3 regions of the Mesorhizobium sp. M0870 genome follow, and region 1 is predicted to be linked to each of the others. Evidence: predicted binding sites of a transcription regulator. Region 1 holds the regulator's gene; each other region holds the start of a gene.

The links. Region 1 encodes LexA, which represses DNA repair genes until DNA is damaged. Its sites were predicted from a motif close to TGTTCNNNNTGTGTTCNG; they were not measured.
Region 2: the regulator LexA is predicted to act here: its motif matches at 3,668-3,685, upstream of NKH97_RS23840 (ATP-dependent helicase).
Region 3: the regulator LexA is predicted to act here: its motif matches at 1,969-1,986, upstream of NKH97_RS01685 (PA0069 family radical SAM protein).

Annotation. Positions count from the first base shown of each region.
Region 1 covers NZ_JAMYOI010000012.1:95,293-103,157, forward strand. The annotation lists gene NKH97_RS16590 (ComEC/Rec2 family competence protein) at 1-1,222, shown strand, start outside; gene lexA (transcriptional repressor LexA) at 1,216-1,956, opposite strand; gene kynU (kynureninase) at 2,368-3,615, opposite strand; gene kynA (tryptophan 2,3-dioxygenase) at 3,698-4,534, opposite strand; gene NKH97_RS16610 (AMP-binding protein) at 4,531-6,156, opposite strand; gene NKH97_RS16615 (hormone-sensitive lipase) at 6,466-7,296, shown strand; gene NKH97_RS16620 (molybdopterin molybdotransferase MoeA) at 7,345-7,865, opposite strand, start outside.
Region 2 covers NZ_JAMYOI010000022.1:88,189-96,053, forward strand. The annotation lists gene NKH97_RS23835 (ABC transporter permease) at 1-682, shown strand, start outside; gene NKH97_RS23840 (ATP-dependent helicase) at 965-3,628, opposite strand; gene NKH97_RS23845 (glucose/quinate/shikimate family membrane-bound PQQ-dependent dehydrogenase) at 3,881-6,196, shown strand; gene NKH97_RS23850 (hypothetical protein) at 6,332-6,766, opposite strand; gene NKH97_RS23855 (hypothetical protein) at 6,776-6,931, opposite strand; gene NKH97_RS23860 (dienelactone hydrolase family protein) at 7,201-7,865, shown strand, end outside.
Region 3 covers NZ_JAMYOI010000001.1:347,965-355,829, forward strand. The annotation lists gene NKH97_RS01670 (GFA family protein) at 1-261, shown strand, start outside; gene NKH97_RS01675 (hypothetical protein) at 269-1,243, opposite strand; gene NKH97_RS01680 (glycosyltransferase) at 1,387-1,911, opposite strand; gene NKH97_RS01685 (PA0069 family radical SAM protein) at 2,061-3,215, shown strand; gene rnhB (ribonuclease HII) at 3,367-4,062, shown strand; gene NKH97_RS01695 (F0F1 ATP synthase subunit B) at 4,197-4,688, opposite strand; gene NKH97_RS01700 (F0F1 ATP synthase subunit B) at 4,699-5,298, opposite strand; gene NKH97_RS01705 (F0F1 ATP synthase subunit C) at 5,362-5,586, opposite strand; gene NKH97_RS01710 (F0F1 ATP synthase subunit A) at 5,672-6,430, opposite strand; gene NKH97_RS01715 (AtpZ/AtpI family protein) at 6,490-6,897, opposite strand; gene NKH97_RS01720 (cell wall hydrolase) at 7,151-7,865, opposite strand, start outside.

The sequences.
Region 1 (7,865 bases):
CGTGCTGTTCGATCGAGCAGCACTCACCATGCGCAATCTGGCGATCTCGGCGATCGCCGTCATCGTGGTGTCGCCGCATGAGGTGGTCGGCCCGAGTTTTCAGATGTCGTTCGCCGCGACCGCGGCTCTAGTCGGCGCCTATGCCGGCTGGGCGGATCACCGGGCGGGAAAAGCAAGACCGCCGCCGCCAAAGCGATCCATGCCAGGTTTCCTGACGCGAAAATTCCTGCTGGCGGCAACCGGCCTTGCCATGACCTCGATCATCGCCGGAAGCGCCACGACGCTGTTTGCTATCTGGCATTTTCAGCGTGTCTCGCCGCTTAGCCTGTTTGCCAATCTCGCGGTTATGCCGATCGTCACCGTCGTCATGTTCCTGGCCGTCGCCAGCGCGCTGCTGATGCCTTTCGGATTGGATTGGCCAGCTCTCTACCTGATGGGTAAGGGCCTGACGATGATGATCGCCATATCCGGCTGGATCTCCGAGCGTTCGCCTGTCGACGGGGTCGGGCTGATTTCGCAACAGTCGGTCCTGTTGGTGGCAATTGCTTTGGTCATCGCGACGATGGCGACAACCTGGCTGCGGCTCGCTGCTCTGCCATTCGCACTGGCAGGCCTGCTGACCGTCTCGGATACGCGCACGCCGGATGTGCTGATCTCGGAAGACGCCCGGCTGGTGGCGTTGCCGATCGGTGGCGGTGAGCTTGCCGTCAGCCGGGAACGGCCGAACGAATTCACCGTCGACAACTGGAAACGCGCCCTGACATCAGAAATCATCGTCGTGCCAGAGGTGTTCGACAACAGCGATGGGCAATTCGATGTCGCGGATGCCGTTGATCTGCCGCTGGGATCGCCGTTTTATTGCTCCTCAGACGTTTGCGTGGCCAGGCACATGTCCGGTGCGATCATTGCCTATGTCGAGGACCGCAAGGACACCTGGAAAGCCTGCGGCTTCGCCGAGCTGATCGTCATCAATGACGCCACCGCGTATGACGCCTGCCACAACCCGCTGGTTCTCGTCATCACCAAGCGGCAACTGGCTCGCAAAGGCAGTGCCGCGGTCTTCTTCGATCGCCAATCGGCGACTGCGCCGGCGACGATCAGCTTCGCGGTGGAGAGCCCATATCGGCCCTGGCACGCGCAACGCAAATACTCGCGCGAGGCGAGGGGGCTGGCACCCTTCAAGAAACCCGAGAAGCCAGTGGTCAACTCACCGTCTCAGTAGCGGCGGATCAGGCCGACGAGCTTGCCTTGCACCTTGACCCTGTCCGGTCCGAAAATCCGTGTCTCGTAGGCTGGATTGGCGGCTTCGAGAGCAATCGAAGCGCCCTTGCGGCGGAACCGCTTCAGCGTCGCTTCCTCTTCGTCGACCAGCGCCACGATGATCTCGCCTGGCTGGGCGGTGTCGGCGTTGCGGATGATGACGGTGTCGCCATCGAAGATGCCGGCCTCGATCATCGAGTCACCCTTGACCTCCAGCGCATAGTGGGCGCCGCCCATGATCATATCCGGCGGCACCGAGATCGAATGCGTCTGATGCTGGATGGCATCGATCGGCACGCCGGCGGCGATGCGGCCCATCACCGGGATCGACACGGCGGAAACCGCATCGTCGTCATTGCCAGGCGAGGGCATCCGCGAAGGCGCCGGCTTGATCTGCCGGCCAAGAGCACCACCCTGACCGAGACTGCCCTGGATGACGCTTGGCGAGAACTTCTTTGCCGCGTTGAGGCCGGGCGCGATCGAGTCCGGCAACCGCAGCACTTCCAGCGCGCGTGCCCGGTTGGGCAGCCGGCGAATGAAGCCGCGCTCCTCGAGGGCCGTGATCAGCCGATGGATCCCGGATTTGGAGGCAAGGTCGAGTGCCTCCTTCATCTCGTCGAAGGATGGCGGAATGCCGCTCTCCTTCAGGCGTTCATGGATGAACATCAGCAGTTCATGTTGCTTGCGCGTCAGCATGGCGGCCCCCAGGTTACCTGAAACCAGAATCGAAAAACAAACCCAGAACAAACCCTATCTGTTCCAGTTGTGTTCTGCAACCGTTTAAAGTTTAATGAATTTGTTAAGGCTGCTGAAATTATTTGGCGCTTGCCAGCGGGTCGCGATCAACAAGCGCCAGGCACGGCGATGCGCCTGCTCACATTGAAATTATTATGGTTAATGACCTGTGGCTCATCCTCGACCCAAGGATTGGCATTATCAATCTGGCAACCTCCACAAAGGACGATATGAATCTTCGGGACGTTCGTTTGCCGTGAACGAAACGGAGCCAAAACGCCAACGTCTGTTGGCATTTGTGGCTGGAAATTCAGCCCTCCGTCATCTGCCAGGCAGTGAGGGCGGCGGCGGTGGATCGCGGGGATCGTTGCGTCAGGTAACGGCTTCCTTGACCGCGAAACGCTGGTCCTTCCATGCGCCCGTGCGCAGAATATCCTCCAGCACCTCAACCGCCAGCCACACATCCTTGTAGCCGACATACAGCGGCGTGAAGCCGAAACGGATGGTCGATGGCGCGCGGAAGTCACCGATCACCCCGCGCTCGATCAGCGCCCGCATGATTTGATAGCCGTGGTCGTGAAGGAACGACACCTGGCTGCCACGCCTGGTCGTGTCGCGGGTGGTCTCCAGCGTGAGACCGTAGGCGCCGCACTTGGCTTCGACGAGTTGGATGAACAGTTCTGTCAGTGCGACGCTCTTCTTCCGCAATGCCGCCATGTCGACGTCGCTCCAGATGGCAAGCGCGCCTTTGAGCGCCCGCATCGACAGGACCGGTTGCGTGCCGCACAGAAAACGGCGGATGCCGGTGCCGGCAACATAACCCCGTTCGAAGGCAAAGGGCCGAGCATGACCCCACCAGCCGCTAAGCGGCTGGCTGATATCGCCGTGGTGGCGCTGTGCGGCATAGATGAAGGCCGGCGCGCCCGGACCGCCGTTAAGGTACTTGTAGGTGCAGCCGATAGCGAAATCGGCATTTGCGTGATCGAGCTCGACGGGCAGGGCGCCGGCGGTGTGGCAAAGATCCCAGACGATCAGCGCTCCGGCCGCATGAGCTTTGCGCGTCAGCGCCGCCATGTCGCGCAGTTCACCCGATTTGTAATTGACGTGGTTGACCAGCACCACCGCCACGTTTTCGTCGATCAGCTCTTCGATGGTCGGCGCGTCGACACCCGCGAGGCGCAGCAGGACGCCATCCCGGGTCGAGGCCACGCCTTCGGCGATGTACAGGTCGGTGGGAAAACTGTCACCTTCGGCGACGATGGCCGACCGGCCGGGCCGCATCTCCATCGCCGCGTGCAGCACCTTGTAGATGTTGGTCGATGTCGTGTCGCAGACAACGGTCTGACCGGCCGAGGCCCCTATCAGGCGTCCGAGCTGGTCGCCGAGTTCGATCGGCATCTCGAACCATCCGGCCGTGTTCCAGGCCCGGATGAGATCCTGGGCCCATTCCTGGGTCGCCGCCTGCTGCAGCTCGCCGAAAACGGCATGAGATGCTGCCCCCAGTGAATTGCCGTCGAGATAGATCACCCCCTCCGGCAGAATGAAATGGTCGCGCATGGCACGCAGCGGATCCGTGGCATCCATCGCTTCGACTGCGGCGAGATCAGGAGTTCCACTCATGGTCGGTCAGTCCCCAGTTGTTCGCGAAAGGTTTTCGGCCACAGAGCGTCCCTTCGGTGAGCCTGTTCTCATTTCGATGATGTCAGAGCCGGGTGCGGACCGTCCACAGCTCCGGAAACAGCACGACCTCGAGCATTTTCTTCAGATACGAAGCACCCGACGTGCCGCCGGTGCCGCGTTTCAGGCCGATGATGCGCTCAACCGTGGTGACGTGATTGAAGCGCCAGCGGCGGAAATAATCCTCGAAGTCGACCAGCTTCTCGGCCAGTTCGTAGAACATCCAGTAGCGCTGCGGATCGCGGTAGATGGTCTGCCAGGCGACCAGCACTTCTTCATTCTCGGTTCGCGTCTCACGCCAGTCCGTGCGCCTGGCATCGGCACCGATGTCGAATCCGTTGCGCGCCAAAAGCAGCAGTGCCTCGTCATAGAGCGACGGCTCGGCCAGGATCGCTTCCAGCTTTCCGCTCAGGTCGGGCCGGTGCTTGTGCGGCCCGAGCATTGCCAGGTTTCGGTTGCCGGCCATGAACTCGATGGCGCGATACTGCCAGGACTGGAAACCCGAGGACTGGCCGAGCGCGTCGCGGAACTCGGTGTATTCGCTGGGCGTCATCGTCCGCAGCACATCCCAGGCATTGTTCAGCTGCTCGAAGATGCGCGCAACGCGCGACAGCATCTTGAAGCTCGGCTCGAGCCGGTCGGCGCGGATCGAGCGGATCGCGGCGCCGATCTCGTGCAGAGCGAGCTTCATCCAGAGCTCGGAGGTCTGATGCTGTATGATGAACAGCATCTCGTCATGCGCCGATGACAGCGGCGTCTGGGCCTCCAGCACTTTCTCCAGGTGCAGATAGTCGCTGTAGGACATGCGCTCCTTGAACGACATCTGGGCGCCTTCGGACGCCGGATCGTATGGCTCGCTCAATTGATTTTCTCCGTGCGCAGCCGGAAGCGCTGGATCTTGCCGGTCTGGGTCTTGGGCAGAGCGGCGATGAATTTTACCGATCGCGGATATTTATAGGGCGCGATCGTTGCCTTGACATGGTCCTGCAGGCGCTTGGTGGTGAGGGCGTCGGGCGCGACGCCCTGCACCAGCACGACATGCGCCTCGACGATCTGGCCGCGTTCGGCGTCCTCTGCACCGATCACCGCGCATTCGGCGACATCCGGATGCGATAACAGTGCTGCCTCGACCTCGGGTCCGGCGATGTTGTAGCCGGCGCTGACGATCATGTCGTCGGAGCGCGCGGCGAAATGGAAGAAGCCGTCTTCGTCCTGCGTGAAGGTGTCGCCGGTGATGTTCCAGCCGTCGCGCACATATTCCTTCTGCCTGTCATCGGCCAAGTAGCGGCAGCCGGTCGGGCCACGCACCGCCAGCCTGCCGGTCGTGCCGCGCGGCACCTCGCGCATCTCGTCGTCGAGGATGCGCGCCTCGTAGCCGCCCACCGGCTTGCCGGTCGACGCAGGCTTCATGTCGCCAAAACGGTTGGAGATGAATATGTGCAGCATTTCGGTGGCGCCGATGCCGTCGAGGATCGGCTTGCCGGTCTTTTTCGTCCACTCTTCGAAAACCGGAGCGGGCAAGGTTTCGCCGGCCGAAACTGCAACGCGCAGCGACGACAGGTCGGCACCTTCATCCATGGCCTTCAGCATGGCGCGGTAGGCAGTCGGCGCGGTGAAGGAGATCGTCGCTTTGTAGGTCTCGATGATGTGGATCATGTTGGGTGGCGTCGCCTGCTCCAGCAGCGTCGCCGCCGCACCGAAGCGCAGGGGAAAGATAGCGAGCCCGCCAAGGCCGAAGGTGAAGGCCAGCGGCGGCGAGCCGACGAAGATGTCGTCCGCCGTCACCTCCAGGATTTCGCGTGCATAGGCGTCGGCAATGATCAGGAGGTCGCGGTGGAAATGCATCGTCGCCTTCGGAACGCCTGTCGTGCCCGAGGTGAAGCCGAGCAGGGCGACATCGTCGCGGCCGGTGTTGACCGCACTGAACGTCACCGGCTTGTCGAGCGCGGCGCGATCGAGTTCAGCATCATGGTTGGCGGTGCCGTCGAAACCGATGACCTGCCTGAGGAATGCGCTGTCCTTGGCGCACACGGTCATCTCGTCCATCAGCCTGGTGTCGCAGAGCGCAACGGTGATCTCGGCCTTGTCGACGATCTTGGCGAGTTCGCCGGCGCGCAGCATCGGCATGGTGTTGACGACCACGGCACCGACCTTGGTGGCGGCCAGCCAGCAGGCGACCATGGCGGGGTTGTTGGCCGAGCGGATCAGCACCCGGTTGCCCGGCTTGACTCCGTAATTCTCGACCAGCGCGTGGGCCAGCCTGTTCGTCCAGTCGGACAGTTCCTTGTAGGTGCGGCGGCGGCCATTGCCGATCAGGGCGGTGTGGTCGCCGAGACCTTTTTCGACCAGCCTGTCGGTCAGTTCGACACCGGCGTTGAGGCGTTCGGGATAGTCGAAGCCGTCGAGCAGGATTTCAGGCCATTGCTCCGGCGGCGGCAGGTGATCGCGCGTGAACGTGTCGATATGCGCTGAAGGCCCAAGCATGTCGCCGCTATCCCGTCTGCTGCCTGACCAGTGCGCGATGCGCCTTGGCCGGATGTAGTGGATCCTAAGGTCCTGCTCTGAGGAAGCTTCGTACTACCCATCGCACCTGCTGAGATGCGCCCAGAAAGGGTGAACATCTGCAGGTTCGGGCAGCACAGCAGACCTCCCATTGTCGGCTGTTCGTTGGGGCAGGATCGCACCAGTCGAAATTTGTTTCAAGCCTAAAATGTTTTTGCTCAGGGCATTGACGCATGGCATGGCGGTGGCCATTGCTAGCAAGTAGCGATGCCGTCTTGGGGAAGGGCGCAGATGTTCGAACGTCACATCGTCGATTGGGATGATGCCTATGCCAACGGCGCCAACATCGCGGGCAGTGATCGCTGGCCGTCTGCATGGGCGGAGCCAGCGCAAGCATTCCGCGATGCGCTGTCGGCGCAGGGCCGGGCGCGGCTCGACATCGCCTATGGCGACGGACCGCGCAATCGGCTCGATCTTTTCCTTCCCAGGGCCGCGCCCAAAGGGCTGGTGGTGATTATCCATGGCGGTTACTGGCTGGAGACCGACAAGAGCTTGTGGTCGCACCTCGCCAATGGCGCGGTCGGCAGTGGCTTCGCCGTGGCGATGCCCTCCTACACGCTGTGCCCGAACATACGCATCGCCGGCATCGTCAGCGAGATTGGGGCGGCAATCGGCGAGGCAGCGGCAATGGTCGACGGACCGCTGATGCTGACCGGACATTCGGCCGGCGGCCATCTCGCCACCCGGATGGTGACGACAAGCACGCCGCTGGCCGCCGATGTGGCGCGGCGCATACGCCATGTCGTCTCGATTTCAGGCCTGCATGACCTGCGTCCGCTCATGCGCACCGGCATGAACGCGGCGCTGGCCATCGACGAGCACGAGGCGCTGACTGAAAGCCCGGCGCTGCTGCGGCCCATGGATGGTGCCCGCATCACCTGTTGGGCCGGTGGCGGCGAGCGCGCCGAATTCCTGCGCCAGAATGCGCTGCTTACCAACATCTGGACCGGCCTCGGCGCCACCACCAGCGCCGTGGTCGAGCCCGACCGGCATCATTACAGCATTGTCGACGGCCTTGCCGACCCGGCGCATCCGCTGACGCAGAGCTTGATCTCGAACTAGAGCCGGGATCACTTTCTCGTCTGTTATGAGTGGCTTGTCTGGGATTCCTCAGCGCAGCATCAAAACGCTGCAAGCCTCGCCAGCAGCTGCTGCAGGGGCAAACGGCGCCCGCACGATCAGCCCGTTGGCGTCCGCCAGCATTCTCAGCATCGAGGAATCCTGGATACCGAACGGCGTCGCCACCGGTACGCCGTCATCTTCCCTGACCACGGCTCGGACATAGTCCTGGCGCAAATCATTGGCCGGCATTGCGGCGCCCAATCGCGCTTGGCGAACGTCCTGGCGATGATTGCGGCCGCCGAGCCGCGCCAGCAGCGGCTTCAGGAACAACTGCGAGCAGACCAGGCTTGCCACCGGATTGCCGGGCAGGCCGATGCACCTGATGTCGCCGAGGCGGCCGAACATCAGGGGCTTGCCGGGGCGCATGGCGATCTTCCAGAAGCCGAGCGTCATGCCTTCGCCGGTCAGCACGTCGTGGATCAGGTCGTGATCGCCGACCGAGGCGCCACCAAGCGTCACGATGACATCCGCACCGGCCGCGACCGCTTGTCTGATCAGGGCAGCGATAG
Region 2 (7,865 bases), on a different contig from region 1:
TCTCGGCATCGCCGCGGCGCTCGTCACCGGCATGCTGCTCGGCTTCCTGGTAGGCTCGCTGGTGGTCTATGGCGGGCTGTCTTCACTGATCGCCACGCTCGGCATGAATTTCCTGCTGCGCGGCCTGATCCAGATCATCAACGAAGGCAAGTCGATGGCGCTGACCAGCCTCAGCGACAGCTGGGCCTACACGATCTTCTCAAGCCAGCTGCTGGGCATTCCGGTGCAGATCTTCTGGGCCATCGGTTTCGTCGTGCTGTCGGCGATGCTCTATAACCGCCATCGCTTCGGCGCGCAGGTGAGGGTGGTCGGCGACAACCCCGACAGCGCCCAGCAGATGGGCATCGACGTCAAGCGCGTGCGGGTGAAAGTGTTCGTCTTCGTCGGCATTGGTGCTGCGATCGCCGGCACCTTCTCGGTGATGATCAATTTCACCTGGTGGCCGACCGCCGGCGACGGCTATCTCCTGCCGGTGCTGGCCTCGGTGTTCGTCGGCGGCACGCCGACCTGGGGCGGCATCGGCACCGTGGTCGGCGGCGCCATCGGCGCCGTCACCGTGTCGTTCATCCAGACCGGTGTCGTGGCGGCAGGCCTGAGCGGCTTTTACGTCCAGTTCTTCAACGGCCTGATCATCATCCTGTCACTGCTGGGGCATAAGTGGAACCAGGCGCGGTATCGGTGAGGGGCTGTTTCGTTGGCGGACCGCATGCCTTGCGCGGACGCCCATCATTTCGTCATCCACGGGCGAAGCAAGGAGCGTAGCGACGCGGCGCAGACCCGAGGATCCATGCCGCGACTTAAAAGTACCGCTCCGGTTGTGGAATTCTGCTCCGCTGCATTTCTGGGCGAAGGTCTCGGCATGGATCCTCGGGTCTCCGCGACGTCGCTTCGCTCCTGCTCCGCCCGTGGATGACGAAGGTGGGGCTTCCGCCAGAGAATGGTCGCTTGTAGGGCAAGCGGGCGCTCACACCGCCGCGACGAACCCGTCCAGCACGCGCTTCTGGCCGGCCTTGTCGAAGTCGATGGTCAGCTTGTTGCCTTCGATCGCGGAAATGTTGCCGTTGCCGAATTTCTGGTGGAAGACGCGGTCGCCGATGTTGAAGGCGGATGGCGTGTCGGAGACGGATTTGGCGACCAGTTCGCCGTCGATGGTGCGGCCTTTGACCGAGGTGCGGCCGGCGCCGTAGCCGGAGTCGGTTTCGCCATAGCCGATGCGCTCGACCTGGTGGCCGGAGCGCGAGCCCCAGTTGCGGTCGGTCGCCTCGGTGCGGTTGGCCTGGGCGCGCTGCCAGCCCGGCGTCGCATAGGTGTTGGAGAAGGCGCCGGATTTTTCGGTGTCGGCGCCGACATTGTCGAAGCGCGAGGCGCCATAGGGGTTCTGCCGTCCTGCCCCCTGGCCGCCACGGCCGGAGGCAAAAGAACCGCCGCCGTAGGAATTGCCGTAGCCGCCGTAGCTGTTGCCGCTTTCGGCGACCTCGACATGGGCTTCCGGCAGTTCGTCGAGAAAGCGCGACGGGATGGTCGACTGCCACAGGCCGTGGATGCGGCGGTTGGAGACGAACCACAGATGCAGGTTCTTCTTGGCGCGGGTCAGGCCGACATAGGCGAGCCGGCGCTCTTCCTCCAGTCCGGAGCGGCCGCCTTCGTCCAGCGCGCGCTGATGCGGGAACAGGCCTTCTTCCCAGCCGGGCAGGAAGACGGTCTCGAATTCGAGGCCCTTGGCCGAATGCAGCGTCATGATCGAGACGGCGTCGAGCCCGGCGTTCTGCTCAGCGTCCATGACCAATGCGACATGCTCGAGGAAGGAGCGCAGCGATTCATACTCCTCCATCGAGCGGATCAGCTCTTTCAGGTTCTCCAGCCGGCCGGGCGCTTCGACCGAGCGGTCGTTCTTCCACATGTCGGTGTAGCCGCTCTCTTCGAGAATGGTCTCGGCGAGTTCGGTGTGCGGCGTGGTTTCCAGCGCCTTCTGCCAGCGTTCGAAATTGGCCGCGACTTCGCGCAAGGCGGCGCGGGGCTTCGGCTTCAACTCGTCGCTTTCGGCCAGCTTGGCGGCGGCTTCCAGCATTGGGATGCGCAGCGCGCGGGCCGTGTCGTGGATCTGGCGGATGGTGGCTTCACCAAGGCCGCGCTTGGGCACATTGACGATGCGCTCGAAGGCGAGGTCGTCGGCGCCTTGCGCCACCACGCGGAAGAAGGCCAGCGCATCGCGGATCTCCATGCGTTCATAGAAGCGCGGACCGCCGATGACGCGGTAGTTGAGGCCGAGCGTGACGAAGCGGTCCTCAAACTCGCGCATCTGGAAGGAGGCGCGTACCAGGATCGCCATGTCGTTGAGATTGTGCTTTTGCCGCTGGTAGGTCTCGATCGTCTCGCCGACGGCGCGGGCTTCCTCCTCGGAATCCCAGGCGGCGTGGACATGCACCTTGCCGTCCTCGGGATCGTTGCGGTCGGTGAACAGCGTCTTGCCGAAGCGGCCCTCATTGTGGGCTATGAGGTGGGAGGCGGCCCCCAGTATGTGCGCGGTCGAGCGGTAGTTGCGCTCCAGCCGGATGATGGTGGCGCCGGGAAAATCCTTGTCGAAGCGCAGGATGTTGTCGACCTCGGCGCCGCGCCAGCCATAGATGGATTGGTCGTCGTCGCCGACGCAGCATATATTCACGCTCACGGGCTGTTCCGCGCCTGCCGGCGCGGGCCCTCCGCGGGGGCCTCGCAACGGCTCGGACGGACGGTCGTCCTTGCGGCCTTCGGCCGATTGGAGATTAGTCGCCGAAGGCTTGCGCCCGGCATCCGGCCTCTGCGCCAAAAGCCGCAGCCACATGTACTGGGCGGTGTTGGTGTCCTGGTACTCGTCGACGAGGATGTATTTGAAGCGCTTGTGGTATTCCTTCAGCACGTCCGGATTGGCGCGGAAGATGCGGATCGGGTGGCACAGGAGGTCGCCGAAATCGCAGGCGTTCAGCGTCTTCAGCCGCTCCTGATAGGCCTTGTAGAGTTCGCGGCCCTTGCCGTTGGCGAAGGCGCGCGCGTCGCCCTCGGCGATGTCGGCCGGACCTTGCCCCTTGTTCTTCCAGCCATCGATCATCTGGGCGAACTGCTTGGCCGGCCAGCGCTTGTCGTCGAGCCCTTCGGCCTGGATCAGCTGCTTGATCAGCCGCACGACGTCGTCGGTGTCGAGGATGGTGAAGTCGGAGCGCAAACCGGCGAGTTCGGCATGGCGGCGAAGCAGCTTGACGCCAATCGAGTGGAAGGTGCCGAGCCATGGCATGCCCTCGACATTGCCTTCGCCGATCAGCACGCCGATGCGGATCTTCATCTCGCGCGCGGCTTTGTTGGTGAAGGTTACCGCGAGGATCTGCGACGGGAACGCCTTGCCGGTGGCGAGGATGTGAGCGATGCGGGTGGTGAGCACGCGGGTCTTGCCGGTGCCGGCTCCGGCCAGCACCAGAACCGGACCTTCGGTGGTTTCCACCGCCAGCCTCTGCTCGGGGTTCAGCCCCTTGAGATAGTCGGGCGCGTTGTTGTGTCCGCTGCGGGCAGCCATGGCGCGCGCGGCGATGCCCGACGGGGCCGTGGGCCGCGCATTGGGTTCGTCGAAAAAGGGCATGTCTTCGGAAAAGCCGGACATCGCCCCGAATGTAGTGATTCGGTGGGGAAAGACCAGAACTGTCTACGTTTTGTTCCGCTAAAGTGCCCGATTGCTGCCCCGCGCTCCCACCGCGGTCGATGTTATTCCAATTGCGATGGACCATTACCGCCTGCGCTTGAGGCCCGTGCTTGACAGGCGGGACCGTCAGGAGAAAGTTGTGCTTCGGGCAGCGACGCAATGCCGGGTTGCCATGGCCGCGCCGCGAAGCGCAACAGTCGAAGGAGTATCATCTTGGCTGTCACCATCACCTCCCTCATTCTTTTCCTCATCGGCCTGGCACTCGGCGGCGGCGGCATCCGCCTGGCGATGCTGGGCGGCAGCTGGTACTATGTCGTTGCCGGCCTTGCCTTCCTGATCGCCGCCTGGCTGCTCTACCGGCGCCGGTCCACCGCACTGTGGCTCTACGCGGTGATCGTGCTCGGCACGTTGGCCTGGGCGGTCTGGGAAACCGGCTTCGACTGGTGGGAACTTGGACCGCGCGGCGGCATCATCGTGCTTCTCGCTTTGTGGCTGCTGACGCCGTGGGCGAGGCGGGGTCTTGTCGGCCCTGACGCACGCGCGCCGCTGATCCTGGCCGTGCTGGCCTCGCTGGCCGTCGCCGGTTCTTCGATGACTTCAGATCCGAAGGACATTGCCGGCGAACTCGGCACCGACAAGGTGGTCGCCAACGCCAATCTTGGCAATGATGTGCCGGCCGGCGAGTGGCACTATTACGGACGTACGCAGTTCGGCCAGCGCTATTCGCCGCTCGACCAGATCACACCGGACAATGTGGCCAAGCTGCAGCCGGCGTGGACCTACCAGACCGGCGACGTGAAGGGTCCGGACGACGTCGGCGAGACCACCTATCAGGTGACGCCGCTGAAGATTGGCGACACGCTCTACATCTGCACACCGCATAATTTCGCCATCGCCATCGATGCCGCGAGCGGCAAGGAGAAATGGCGCTTCGATCCCAAGGTCAAGCTCGACAAGGACCGCCAGCACCAGACCTGCCGCGGCGTGGCCTATTACGCCGATGCCGCCGGCGCCGCCGGGCAGCCCTGTGCGACCCGCGTCTACCTGCCGACCTCGGACGCGCGGCTGATCGCGCTCGACGCCGCCAACGGGCAGGTCTGCCCGGCTTTTGCCGAGGGCGGCACGCTGAACCTTCTGACCAACATGCCCTATCCGAAGTCGGGCTATTATTACTCGACCTCGGCGCCGCTGATATCAGGCGGCAAGATCATCGTCGGCGGCGCGGTCAACGACAATTACTCGACGCAGGAGCCGTCCGGCGTCATCCGCGCCTACGACGCTGCCACCGGCGCGCTGGTGTGGAACTGGGATTCCGGCAATCCGGACCAGACGACGCCGCTGCCGGCGGGCCAAACTTATACCGCCAACTCGCCCAACATGTGGTCGACGCCGAGCGCCGACGAGAAGCTCGGCCTGCTCTACGTGCCGCTCGGCAACCAGACGCCGGATCAGCTCGGCGCCGGGCGCAGCGCCAATGTCGAGAAGTTCTCGTCGTCGATCACCGCGCTCGACCTCAACACCGGGCAGGTGCGCTGGGTGCGGCAGACCGTGCACCACGATCTCTGGGACATGGACGTACCGGCACAGCCGAGCCTGATCGACATCACCAAACCCGACGGCACGGTGGTGCCGGCGCTGGTCGGACCGACCAAGCAGGGCGACCTCTATGTGCTCGACCGCCGCACCGGCGAGCCGGTCATTGCGGTCAACGAAGTGCCGGCGCCGGGCGGCGCGGTCGAAGGCGACCACACATCGCCGACGCAGCCGGTCTCCGATCTCACCTTCATGCCGAAGCCGCTCACCGGCGCCGACATGTGGGGCCTAACCATGTTCGACCAGTTGGCCTGCCGGATCGAATTCCAGGGCCTGCGCTATGAGGGACGCTATACGCCGCCTTCCGTCCAGGGCTCGCTGATCTACCCCGGCAATTTCGGCACCTTCAACTGGGGCGGCGTCGCCGTCGATCCGGTCCGGCAGGTGCTGTTCGGCATGCCGACCTATCTGGCGTTCAAGTCGCAGTTGATCCCGCGCGATCAGGTGCCGCCGCCGGACGAAGGGCGCGGCAGCGAGCAGGGGCTGAACCGCAACGAGGGCGCGCCCTATGCGGTGGTGATGGGGCCGTTCCTGTCGCCGCTCGGCATTCCTTGCCAGGCGCCGCCCTGGGGCTATGTCGCCGGCGCCGATCTCAGGACCGGCAAGATCGCCTACAAGCACCGCAACGGCACCGTCTACGATATGACGCCGCTGCCGCTGCCGCTGAAAGTCGGGGTGCCGGGCATTGGCGGGCCGATGATCACCGCTGGCGGCGTCGCCTTCCTGGGGGCCGCGGTCGACGACTATCTGCGCGCCTATGACCTGACATCGGGCAAGCAGCTGTGGGAGGCGCGGCTGCCGGCCGGCGGGCAATCGACGCCGATGACCTATACGGTCGCCGACGGCCGCCAGTTCGTGGTCATCGTCGCCGGCGGCCACGGTTCGGTCGGCACCAAGCCCGGGGATTATGTTATGGCCTACGCGCTGCCGAAGTAGGCGACAGGGGGACGCGATCTTTCAGAGGTCACGCAGCCCCCTCATCTGTGCCGGTATCTTTTCCCCGTATAGTGACGGGGAGAAGTGCCCGACTGGGCGATGAGGCGGCAAATCTTCCGATCGGCCCGTTGTCGATCAGCCAATCCCCAGATGGCCCTTCAGGCTGGGCACCGAGCCGAGCACCTTGTTGGTCAGGTCGGGGCCGGCGGCGGCTTCGGCCTGCTGGATCAGCGTCGCGCCGGCCTTCTGGATCTGCGCCATGTCGAGCCCGGATGCCTTGAGCGCGGCGATGCCGTTGATCAGCGCGCCGGCCTTCTCGCCGAGAACGCCGCCAAGCGCGCCCTGCAACGACGACAGAAAACCGCCACCGCCGGCCGGAGCGGCGGCCATCACGTCATATTGATGGGCAAGGTCGTCGGCGCCGGGAATCCTGGCGAAGAACGCCGAGGCGCTTGTGCCTTCCGCCTCGTGTTCGAGCACCGAGAAAATGGTGCCGACGACTTTCTCCGTCGTCGCCTGGTCGAGGCCCGCCTTCTGCGAAACGGTGTTGACGATGTCCTGGACGTTCATAGCGTCACCTCAACCCTGGTTTTTCGTGTTGCGGTTCCGCTCAGCGCGGACCCTGATCAACGATCGTCTGCCTGCGTTCAGAACCATCGAGCACAGGGCCAAAGCGGCGGCCGCCGCAAGGACGAGCGCGCTGGCGAGGATCGGGGAAGGCAGGGTCATGGTCATCGCTTCCTTCTGGGTCTGACGTGTAGGCACGCGGTCAAGATACCGTCGATAGCCACCTTCCCTCACGATTGTGGCAGCGCCAGCAGGATTTGTCGCCAATGACCAAAAAGTGATGACACGGCCGCGCATGGCGCCGGCTTTACTACCGGGGCGCGGCCGGCGGCATACGCCCTGAGGCAATCGGCGGCCGCGATGAGTGCTCGACTGGACCATGCCGGCCTGGTCCCTATGTAGCTGGCAATTAAAGCCCGAAGCAGAGGACCCGATCCATGAGGAAACCCGACGCCAAGCCGGCCATCACCCAGGCGATGATCGACGCCTATGACCAATATACGCATCTGACGCTCGATCGCCGCCGCTTCATGGAGCAGTTGACCCGGCTTGCCGGATCGGGTGCGGCGGCGGCCGCGATCGCGCCGCTTCTGGCGGCAAATTCGGCGCAAGCGGCTGTTGTCGCCGACAACGATCCGCGGGTGAAGGGCGAGGACATCAGCTATCCCGCCGGCAGCGGCGAGATGAAGGGCTATCTGGTCAAGCCGGCGGACAAGGCGGGCAAGCTCGGTACTGTCATCGTCGTGCACGAGAACAGGGGGCTCAACCCGCATATCCGCGACGTGGCGCGACGCGTGGCGCTGGAGGGGTTCGTGGCGCTGGCGCCGGATTTCCTGTCGCCGCTCGGCGGCACGCCAACCGACGAAGACAAGGCGCGCGACATGTTCGCCAAGCTCGATCCGGCGCAGACCATCGCCGACGGTGTTGCGACCGTCGCTTTCCTCAAGAGCGACAAGGACGGCAACGGCAAGGTCGGCGCCATCGGCTTCTGCTGGGGTGGCGGCACGGTCAACATGCTGGCCATCAACGCCCCCGATCTCAGTGCCGGCGTTGCCTATTACGGCATGCAGCCGAAGGCCGCCGATATGTCCAAGATCAAGGC
Region 3 (7,865 bases), on a different contig from region 1:
GTCAAGGATGAGGCGCGATTGCGAAAATATCAGTTCGGGCTGAGGACGGCCGACTATTTGATCTGCCGGGATTGCGGCGTCTATGTCGCCGCAATCGCCGGAGAGGATGACGCAAGGGCGATCGTCATCATCAACGCCCTGGACGACCGAGAGCGGTTCAATCAGGAGCCGGCTCGTGTCGACTTCGATGCCGAAAGCCGGGCACAGCGCCAAGCCAGGCGCCGCGCTCACTGGACGCCTGTCGAGATGAGCTTCGGATAGGCAGCTCTCAGCGGATGACCGGCTCGCCATGAAACCGTCGGCGCGACGGCGGCGATACGCCGAAGCCGACTTCCATCATCAGTCGCGGCGTGCGTGCCGGCATGGTGCCCATATGAAAGCCAAAGGGGTCCTCGACGAAGCCGAGACCGGCCTCGCCGGTCAGCGTCACCGGGCTCTGCTCGCCATAGACATCCAGAACCTGTTGCGCGGGATGGCCGACCAGAAGGGTAAGCTGATGCTTTAGGCTGCGGCGCTTGTGGCTGCCCCTGACATAGACATGCGGACCGGTGTCGGCGTCGACCGGCTTGAGGTAGAAGAAGAATTTCAGCATGCGCCAGTCGTCGAGGTCAAAATGATACTTGCCGAGCGAGGCGAGGTTCTTGTCGGCATCCGAAGCGGCACCTGTGGGAAAACTCCACCAGACCCGCGTCGTGATCAGTTTCGCCTGGCCGCCGAGATAGTGCGCGGCAATATCCAGAAGCAGCGGATCGCGCTGGATGGCAAGCGCCGCCGGGCAGTCGAGGATGCGCTCGAAAAAATGCCCGCTAAGCAGCGAGCGGCCAAGGCGTTTCTCGGCCTCGGCATGTTCCCCCGGCATGAATTCGAGACGGCGGTCGAAATTGCCGAAGCAAGGCGTGCGCCCGGCGAAGTCGGCGATCTCTTCATGGATATCAGGCGGCAGGACCAGGCCTGAGAACAGCCCGTCGGAGCGCAACGCATCGACGACCGCTCCCCGTTCGACACCGGCAAACATCGTATCCCCGGCATTGGCGACCGGGCGGGCGCGCTTTGCGCCGAGCCAATGCATGCGGCGTCCGGGCATGGTGCGCGCCAACACGAACATCGGCAGCCAGGCAGGGTTCTCACGCAGGTCCGTCAGATAGGTTGGAATACGCACGGCGATGCGCCGCAGCAGGCTGCCGTTGCGCGCAATGGCCTCGAGACTGGCCGCGCCGGATGTGTCGGGGGTTGAAAGCTTCATTGGGTCCTCGGCTATGAGAGCACCACCGATGCCGCATCGGTGCTCGCCTCTCGGCATGACCCAAACCCAATTCCCGCTTGAACGGAAGATAACCCCGCGTCAAATTTTGTGCAATGCACAATGACCTGAGCAACTGCAAAAAATCACGTCGAGGGGCGGCGCTCCTGCTTGGCCGGCGCCATCCAAATCTCAGCGTCGAGCCGCTTCGTCGCGAGGCCGCGGGCGATGGCCTCGGCACTGCTGGCGCTCTTTGCCGCGGCCGCCGCCTGACGCTTGCTGATCAGCAATCCGTCGGCCAAGGCGCGGTTTCCCGAAAAGACCCGGGCCAGGAATGGCGTGCGACTGGCTCGCGTGCGCGAAAACCGTGCCGCCATGGTCTGCCTGGCCGTATGGGCGACAACTTCATCGATCCAGCCCTCCACCAGCCGCGCGCCCGGCTCCAGGAGCAGCAACCAATCCCCCTTGGCCTGGCGGATGCCGGCAGCGACACCGCCCGTCACGTACTGACAGCCGGCATGCTCGGCCACATGATGCGTCTGGTCGGTAGAGCCTGTATCGCAGACGATGACTTCACGCACCACGCCTTCTACCGCGCCGCCAATCAGCGAGGCGAGCGTGCGGGCGAGGCCCTCCTCGTCATTGCGGGTTTCGATGACAACACTGAGCATCCTTAGCCGAATAGCGGAAAGCGCCCGACAGCGCCAGTTTTGCATCGCACCATAGAAAGTTCTTGCTTTGTTCTTCTCAGCGAAATAGGAATAGTTTCATGAGCAGAGCGATTCGACACAACATCGACAGTCCCTGGGAGCGGGCGAAAATGGAACAGATCGTGCGCGCCGACATTGCAGCTTTCGGAGCAGGAAGAGCCGAGATGGCCAACGCGATGGTCGAGCAGAGTGGCATGCGTGTCCGTCCGGACCGCAACCGCGGCAGGTCAGCAGGCATCAATCCCTCCGGCCGGTTCGAGCCGGTCAGCCGGCACGTGTTCGACGATGGCTGGAATTCGCTGGAAGAACTGCCGCCCTTCAAGACCGAAGTGCAGGTAGAGAAGCCGCGCACCATCATCACCCGCAACGAATCGCCCGACATCTCCTTCGACCGTTCCATCAACCCCTATCGCGGCTGCGAGCATGGCTGCGTCTATTGCTTTGCCCGCCCGACGCACGCGTTCATGGGCCTGTCGCCGGGTCTGGATTTCGAATCGAAGTTGTTCGCCAAGCCTGATGCGGCGCGCTTGCTCGACAAGGAGCTTTCGAAGGACAGCTACCAGCCGCGCACCATCGCCATCGGCACCAACACCGACCCTTACCAGCCGATCGAGAAGCAATACCGGATCATGCGCGAAATCCTCGAAGTGCTGGAAGCGCGCGGCCATCCGGTCGGCATCGTGACAAAGTCCGCTCTGGTGACGCGCGATATCGATATCCTATCTCGCATGGCCGAGCGCGGGCTCGCCAAGGTGGCGCTGTCGGTGACGACGCTCGACCGTATGCTGGCGCGCACCATGGAGCCGCGCGCGTCGACACCGACCAAGCGGCTGGAAGCGATCCGGCAGCTTTCGGATGCCGGCATTCCGGCGTCGGTCATGGTGGCTCCAATCATTCCGGGCCTGACCGATCCGGAGATGGAACGCATCCTCGATTCCGCACGTGCGGCCGGCGCGCGCGAAGCGGGCTACGTGATCCTGCGCCTGCCGCTGGAGGTCAGCCCGATCTTCAAGGATTGGCTGCTGCGCCATTATCCCGACCGCTACCGCCATGTGATGTCGCTGATCCGCTCGATGCGTGACGGCAAGGACTACGATTCGGAATGGGGCAAACGCATGAAGGGCGCCGGTCCCTATGCCTGGCAGATCGGCCGGCGCTTCGAGATCACAGCCAAGCGGCTCGGCCTCAATGCCGAACGGCGCACGCTGCGGACCGACCAGTTCGTTGCCGCCGGGAAAGACCAGGTGCAGCTGACGCTGCTTTGAGAGACAATTCGTCGCGGTGGTTTGATCCGTCGCGGCACCAGAATCCCGTCCGGCCTGCCCCGGCCTGCAGACGGTGCCCTCCCGGTCCGGCGCCCCACCCGACCCGGAGGGACTTGCGGAGAATCAGAGCCGATGCGAACCTCGCCGCAACATGGCTCGCGCGCGTTCTGATTCTCCGCCTCTCTTTGATATCATCGAGAAGCCCGACTTCTCCTTCGAGACGAAGGCGATGGCGGAGGGCCTGTGGCCGGTTGCCGGGATGGACGAGGCCGGCCGTGGCCCCTTGGCCGGGCCGGTGGTCGCTGCGGCCGTGGTGCTCGATCCCGCCAACATTCCCGACGGCCTCGACGATTCCAAACGCCTCAGCCATTTGCAGCGTGAAGCCTTGTTCCTTCGAATTCTCGGCTCTGCGCAGGCGGTCTCAATGGCCTCCATCAGCGCCGAGGGCATCGACGGCAGCAACATCCTCAAGGCAAGCTTGGAAGCCATGCGCCGCGCCCTGGTAGGGCTGTCGGTCCGACCGAAGCTCGCCCTTGCCGATGGACGCGACGTGCCGCCGGGCCTGCCTTGCGCGGGGCGCGCGCTGATCAAGGGCGACCAGCGTTCGCAATCGATCGCTGCCGCCTCGATCGTCGCCAAGGTGATGCGGGACCGCATGATGTGCGGATGCGGCAACCACCACGACCGCTACGGGTTCGAAGTCCATATGGGCTACGCCACGCTTCGCCATCGCACCGCGATCGAAGCGCATGGCCCGGTGGCGCGGCTGCATCGCGTATCGTTTTCGCCGTTCAGGCTGGGTGGCGCTGAAGTGGTTGAAGAAGAGAGCTTTGCTGGGCTGGATTGAACAACGGCGGCGGCGACAAGCCAATCTCCCCCTTGTTGTGGGGAGATTGGCCGCTTCGGCGTCTCACGCACTCTCCAAGCAAAAAAGCCGCCAGGTTGCCCGGGCGGCTTTAATTGTATGGGGGCTGTGAGGGCTCAGTTCAGCTTCGACTTCACGTCCGCGAGCGATGCCTTGAACAGATCGGCACCGGCCTTGGCGTCGATCTTGCCGGCAAGCAGCGCGCGCGCTGCCTCTACGGCGATGTCGACGGCGCTGGCGCGGACTTCGCTGATGGCGTCACGCTCGGCCTGGCCGATCTTCTGTTCGGCAAGCGCGGTGCGCCTGACAACATAGTCCTCGGTTTTCTTGTGCGCCTCGGCGGCAAGCATATCGGCTTCGCGCTTGGCGGCGGCGACGATGTCGGCGGCCTCCTGCTCGGCTTCCTTGCGCTTGCGCTGATACTGGCCAAGCAGTTGCTGGGCCTCCTCGCGCAGTCGGCGTGCTTCGTCCAGTTCATTGCTGATCCTGGCGGCGCGGGCGTCGAGCGCCTTGGCGATCAGGCGAGGCACCTTGATGTAGACGGCAATGCCCAGGAAGATGACCAGGGCAACCGTGGCCCAGAGCGTCGCGAGAGATGTGTAATCCATGATGCGCTCCTCACCGGGCCACGGATTTGACCGCGGCCGCGATCTCGGCCTTGCTGGCCTTGCCGCCAACCAGGGCTTCGACGATCGCCGAAGCGGTATCCTCGGCGATGCTGCCGACTTCCTTCATGGCATTGGCCTTGATGGAAGAAATGCGGGCTTCGGCTTCGCCAAGCTTGGCGTCGAGCGCGGCCTCGACCTTCTTGCGCGCGGTGTCGGCCTCGGCCTTGGCCGCGTCGTTGGCCTGCTGGCCGATCGCGTTGGCCTTGGTCTTGGCTTCCGCCAGTTCCTGCTCGTAGGCAGCAACGGCGGCGTCGGCCTCGCCCTTCAACTTGGCCGCCTGATCAAGGTCCTGCGTGATGCGATCGTTGCGGACATCGATGATGCCGCCGACGCGCGGCATCACCACCCGCTTCAGGAAGAGATAGAACAGCCCGAAGGTGATCGCCAGCCACAGAAGCTGCGACGGGAACGTCGCCGGATCGAATGGCGGAAACGTGCCATGCGCTTCAGCAGGCACGCTGGTGCCGGAATGCGTTTCGCCTTCCGTCGCAGCGTGGCTGGTATCGGCTGATGGCGCGGACTCTTGCGCAAAGGCAGATGTCACGAACATGGACTATCCCCGAAATTCAGGCCCGCCGCTTGCGCGGCCGGCCTGTCCAATCTTCCCGAGTGCTCAGCCGAACAGGGCCAGAAGCGCGATGAGAAGCGAGAAGATGCCCAGAGCTTCGGTCACGGCGAAGCCGAAGATCAGGCGGCCGAACTGGCCATCGGCAGCCGACGGGTTGCGCAGAGCGCCCGCCAGGTAGCTGCCGAAGATGTTGCCGAGGCCAATGCCCGCGCCACCCATGCCCAGGCAAGCGATGCCGGCGCCGATGTACTTTGCTGCTTCTGCGTCCATTTGTTCAACTCCTTTGGATCTAAAATTCCGTTGCGATTCCATCCGGCGCCAATGTTGGAAATTCCTGGGCCGGAAACTTTTGGACCTAATGCCCGGGGTGCAGGGCGTCGTTGAGATACATGCAGGTCAACACGGCAAAGACGTAGGCCTGCAGGAAGGCGACCAGCAGTTCCAGTGCCGTCAGCGCCACCGCCATCGCCAGAGGCAGGATAGAGCCGGCGACGCCGACCGCGCCGAGCGCGCTCAGGCTGACCACGAAGCCGGAGAACACCTTCAGCGTGATGTGGCCGGCGAGCATGTTGGCGAACAGACGAACCGAGAGGCTGACCGGGCGCGACACGAAGGAGATCACTTCGATCAGCACCACCAGTGGCAGCAGGAAGACCGGCACGCCATGCGGCACGAACAGTTTCAGGAAGCCAAAACCATGCTTCATGAAGCCGTAGACGACCACGGTTGCGATCACCAGCACGGCAAGGCCGAAGGTGACGATGATGTGGCTGGTGACGGTGAAGAAATACGGGAACAGGCCAAGCAGATTGGCGACGAGCACGAACATGAACAGCGAGAACACGAGAGGGAAGAACTTCATGCCTTGCGTGCCGGCGGCATCGCGCAACATGTTGCCGACGAACTCGTAGGCCATCTCGGAGACCGACTGAAGCCGCCCGGGAACCAGGCTGCGGCTCGACGTCGTGAGAAACAGGAATCCAGCCGCGACGATCACGGTTGCGACCATGAACAGCGCCGAATTGGTGAAAGACAGGTCATAGCCGCCGATGTCGATCGGAATCAGCTTGTTGATATGGAACTGGTGGATCGGATCGACCTTGTCAGCTGCCACGTTCAAACCCCGTCAATGCCGCGTACGGCCTCGTTACCATTACCGCACATGAAGCGCGGTCATTTCTTGTCGTCTTGGTCACGGCGCGATTTATCGCCCTGTCCAAATTCTGCCACAACGCCGGCGGAACGCATCACATTGAGCACTCCGGCGCCAAAACCAAGCAGCAGAAACACGATCAGACCCCATGGCGATGTCCCCGCCAGACGGTCGATGATCCAGCCGATGCCGGCACCCACCACCACCCCGGCGATAAACTCGCTGGAGAGTTTGAGCGCCTGACCATAACCGGCCACACTGCCCGCTTTCGCGTCGTCTTTCCCCTCGAGCCGGCCCGGCCGCCTTGTCGCAAGCGAAGCTTCAAGGTCACGGCGGCGGCGCTCAAGATCGTCGTCGCGGATATCGGGTTCATGCCGATTGCCGCGGCCGGTTTTTCCGGTTCCGTCTGGCCCATTCTTGTCGGCCATCGCAACCCCCTGCCCGGTCAGACCGTCACCGTCCGTCCGCTTCTAAAGTCGCCGGCAACATAGTTAGAGGGTTTGCGCCCGTCAAGCCACGGGCGGAAGTTCATTGCCATGTATTTTAGGCAATAAAATCAATCAATTAGAAAGGTGCGACATCGTGCCCGCCATGATGACGAGGATGCATGGCGCGAATCCCCTGCGCAATGGCTCTTCGATAGGCTGCGCGCCACATCAAAGATCAGCGGCTGCTCTGCACTCAGCTCCAGCCGCCGCCATAGGTCCGATAGAAGATATGCAGGCCGATCTTGGTCATCTTCTGCATTGTGCGCGCCCAGCCGGGATGGACATATTGGGCATAGTAGTGGGTCGACGATCCGACCTCCGGGATGAAGATCTTGCCGGCAGTGACGGCCATGGCGATCTCCTGGGCGGTCTTGTAGGCGGCTGGGCTATCGATGCGCTTCTTCCTGCCGTCGCAGGCGAAGGAGAACTGGCAGCGGTTGAACCAGCTGTCGTTCTGGTAGACGACGCCGCAGATCGAATTCGGATAGGTCGGATTGCGGACGCGGTTGAGGATGACCTGGGCGACAGCGGCCTGGCCGCGCACGGATTCGCTCCTCGCCTCGAAATAGATGCCGTTGGCAAGGCATGCCTGCTCCTTTTGGGAGAAGACACTGGCGGGCAGCGGGTTCTGGATCCACGAATGATCGCCCTTGGCCATCGGCGGAATGAAGCGGCCCTCATTGGGCTGCTCGTCCTGAAGCAGGGCTTCGAAGGGCGATGCCTTGGCATAATCAGGCTCGGACTGCGCGTAGGCGGTGGCCAGCACGTCCGGATGGTCGTTGTTGACCAGCGCTGCCAGCATGGCCGGCACGCCGGGATCCGGCTTCTTGTCCTCGCGCGCATGGAATGCCGCGGCGATCTGGATTTCCTTGCCTTTGATCTGCGGCTTGGCGAAAGCCATTTTCAGG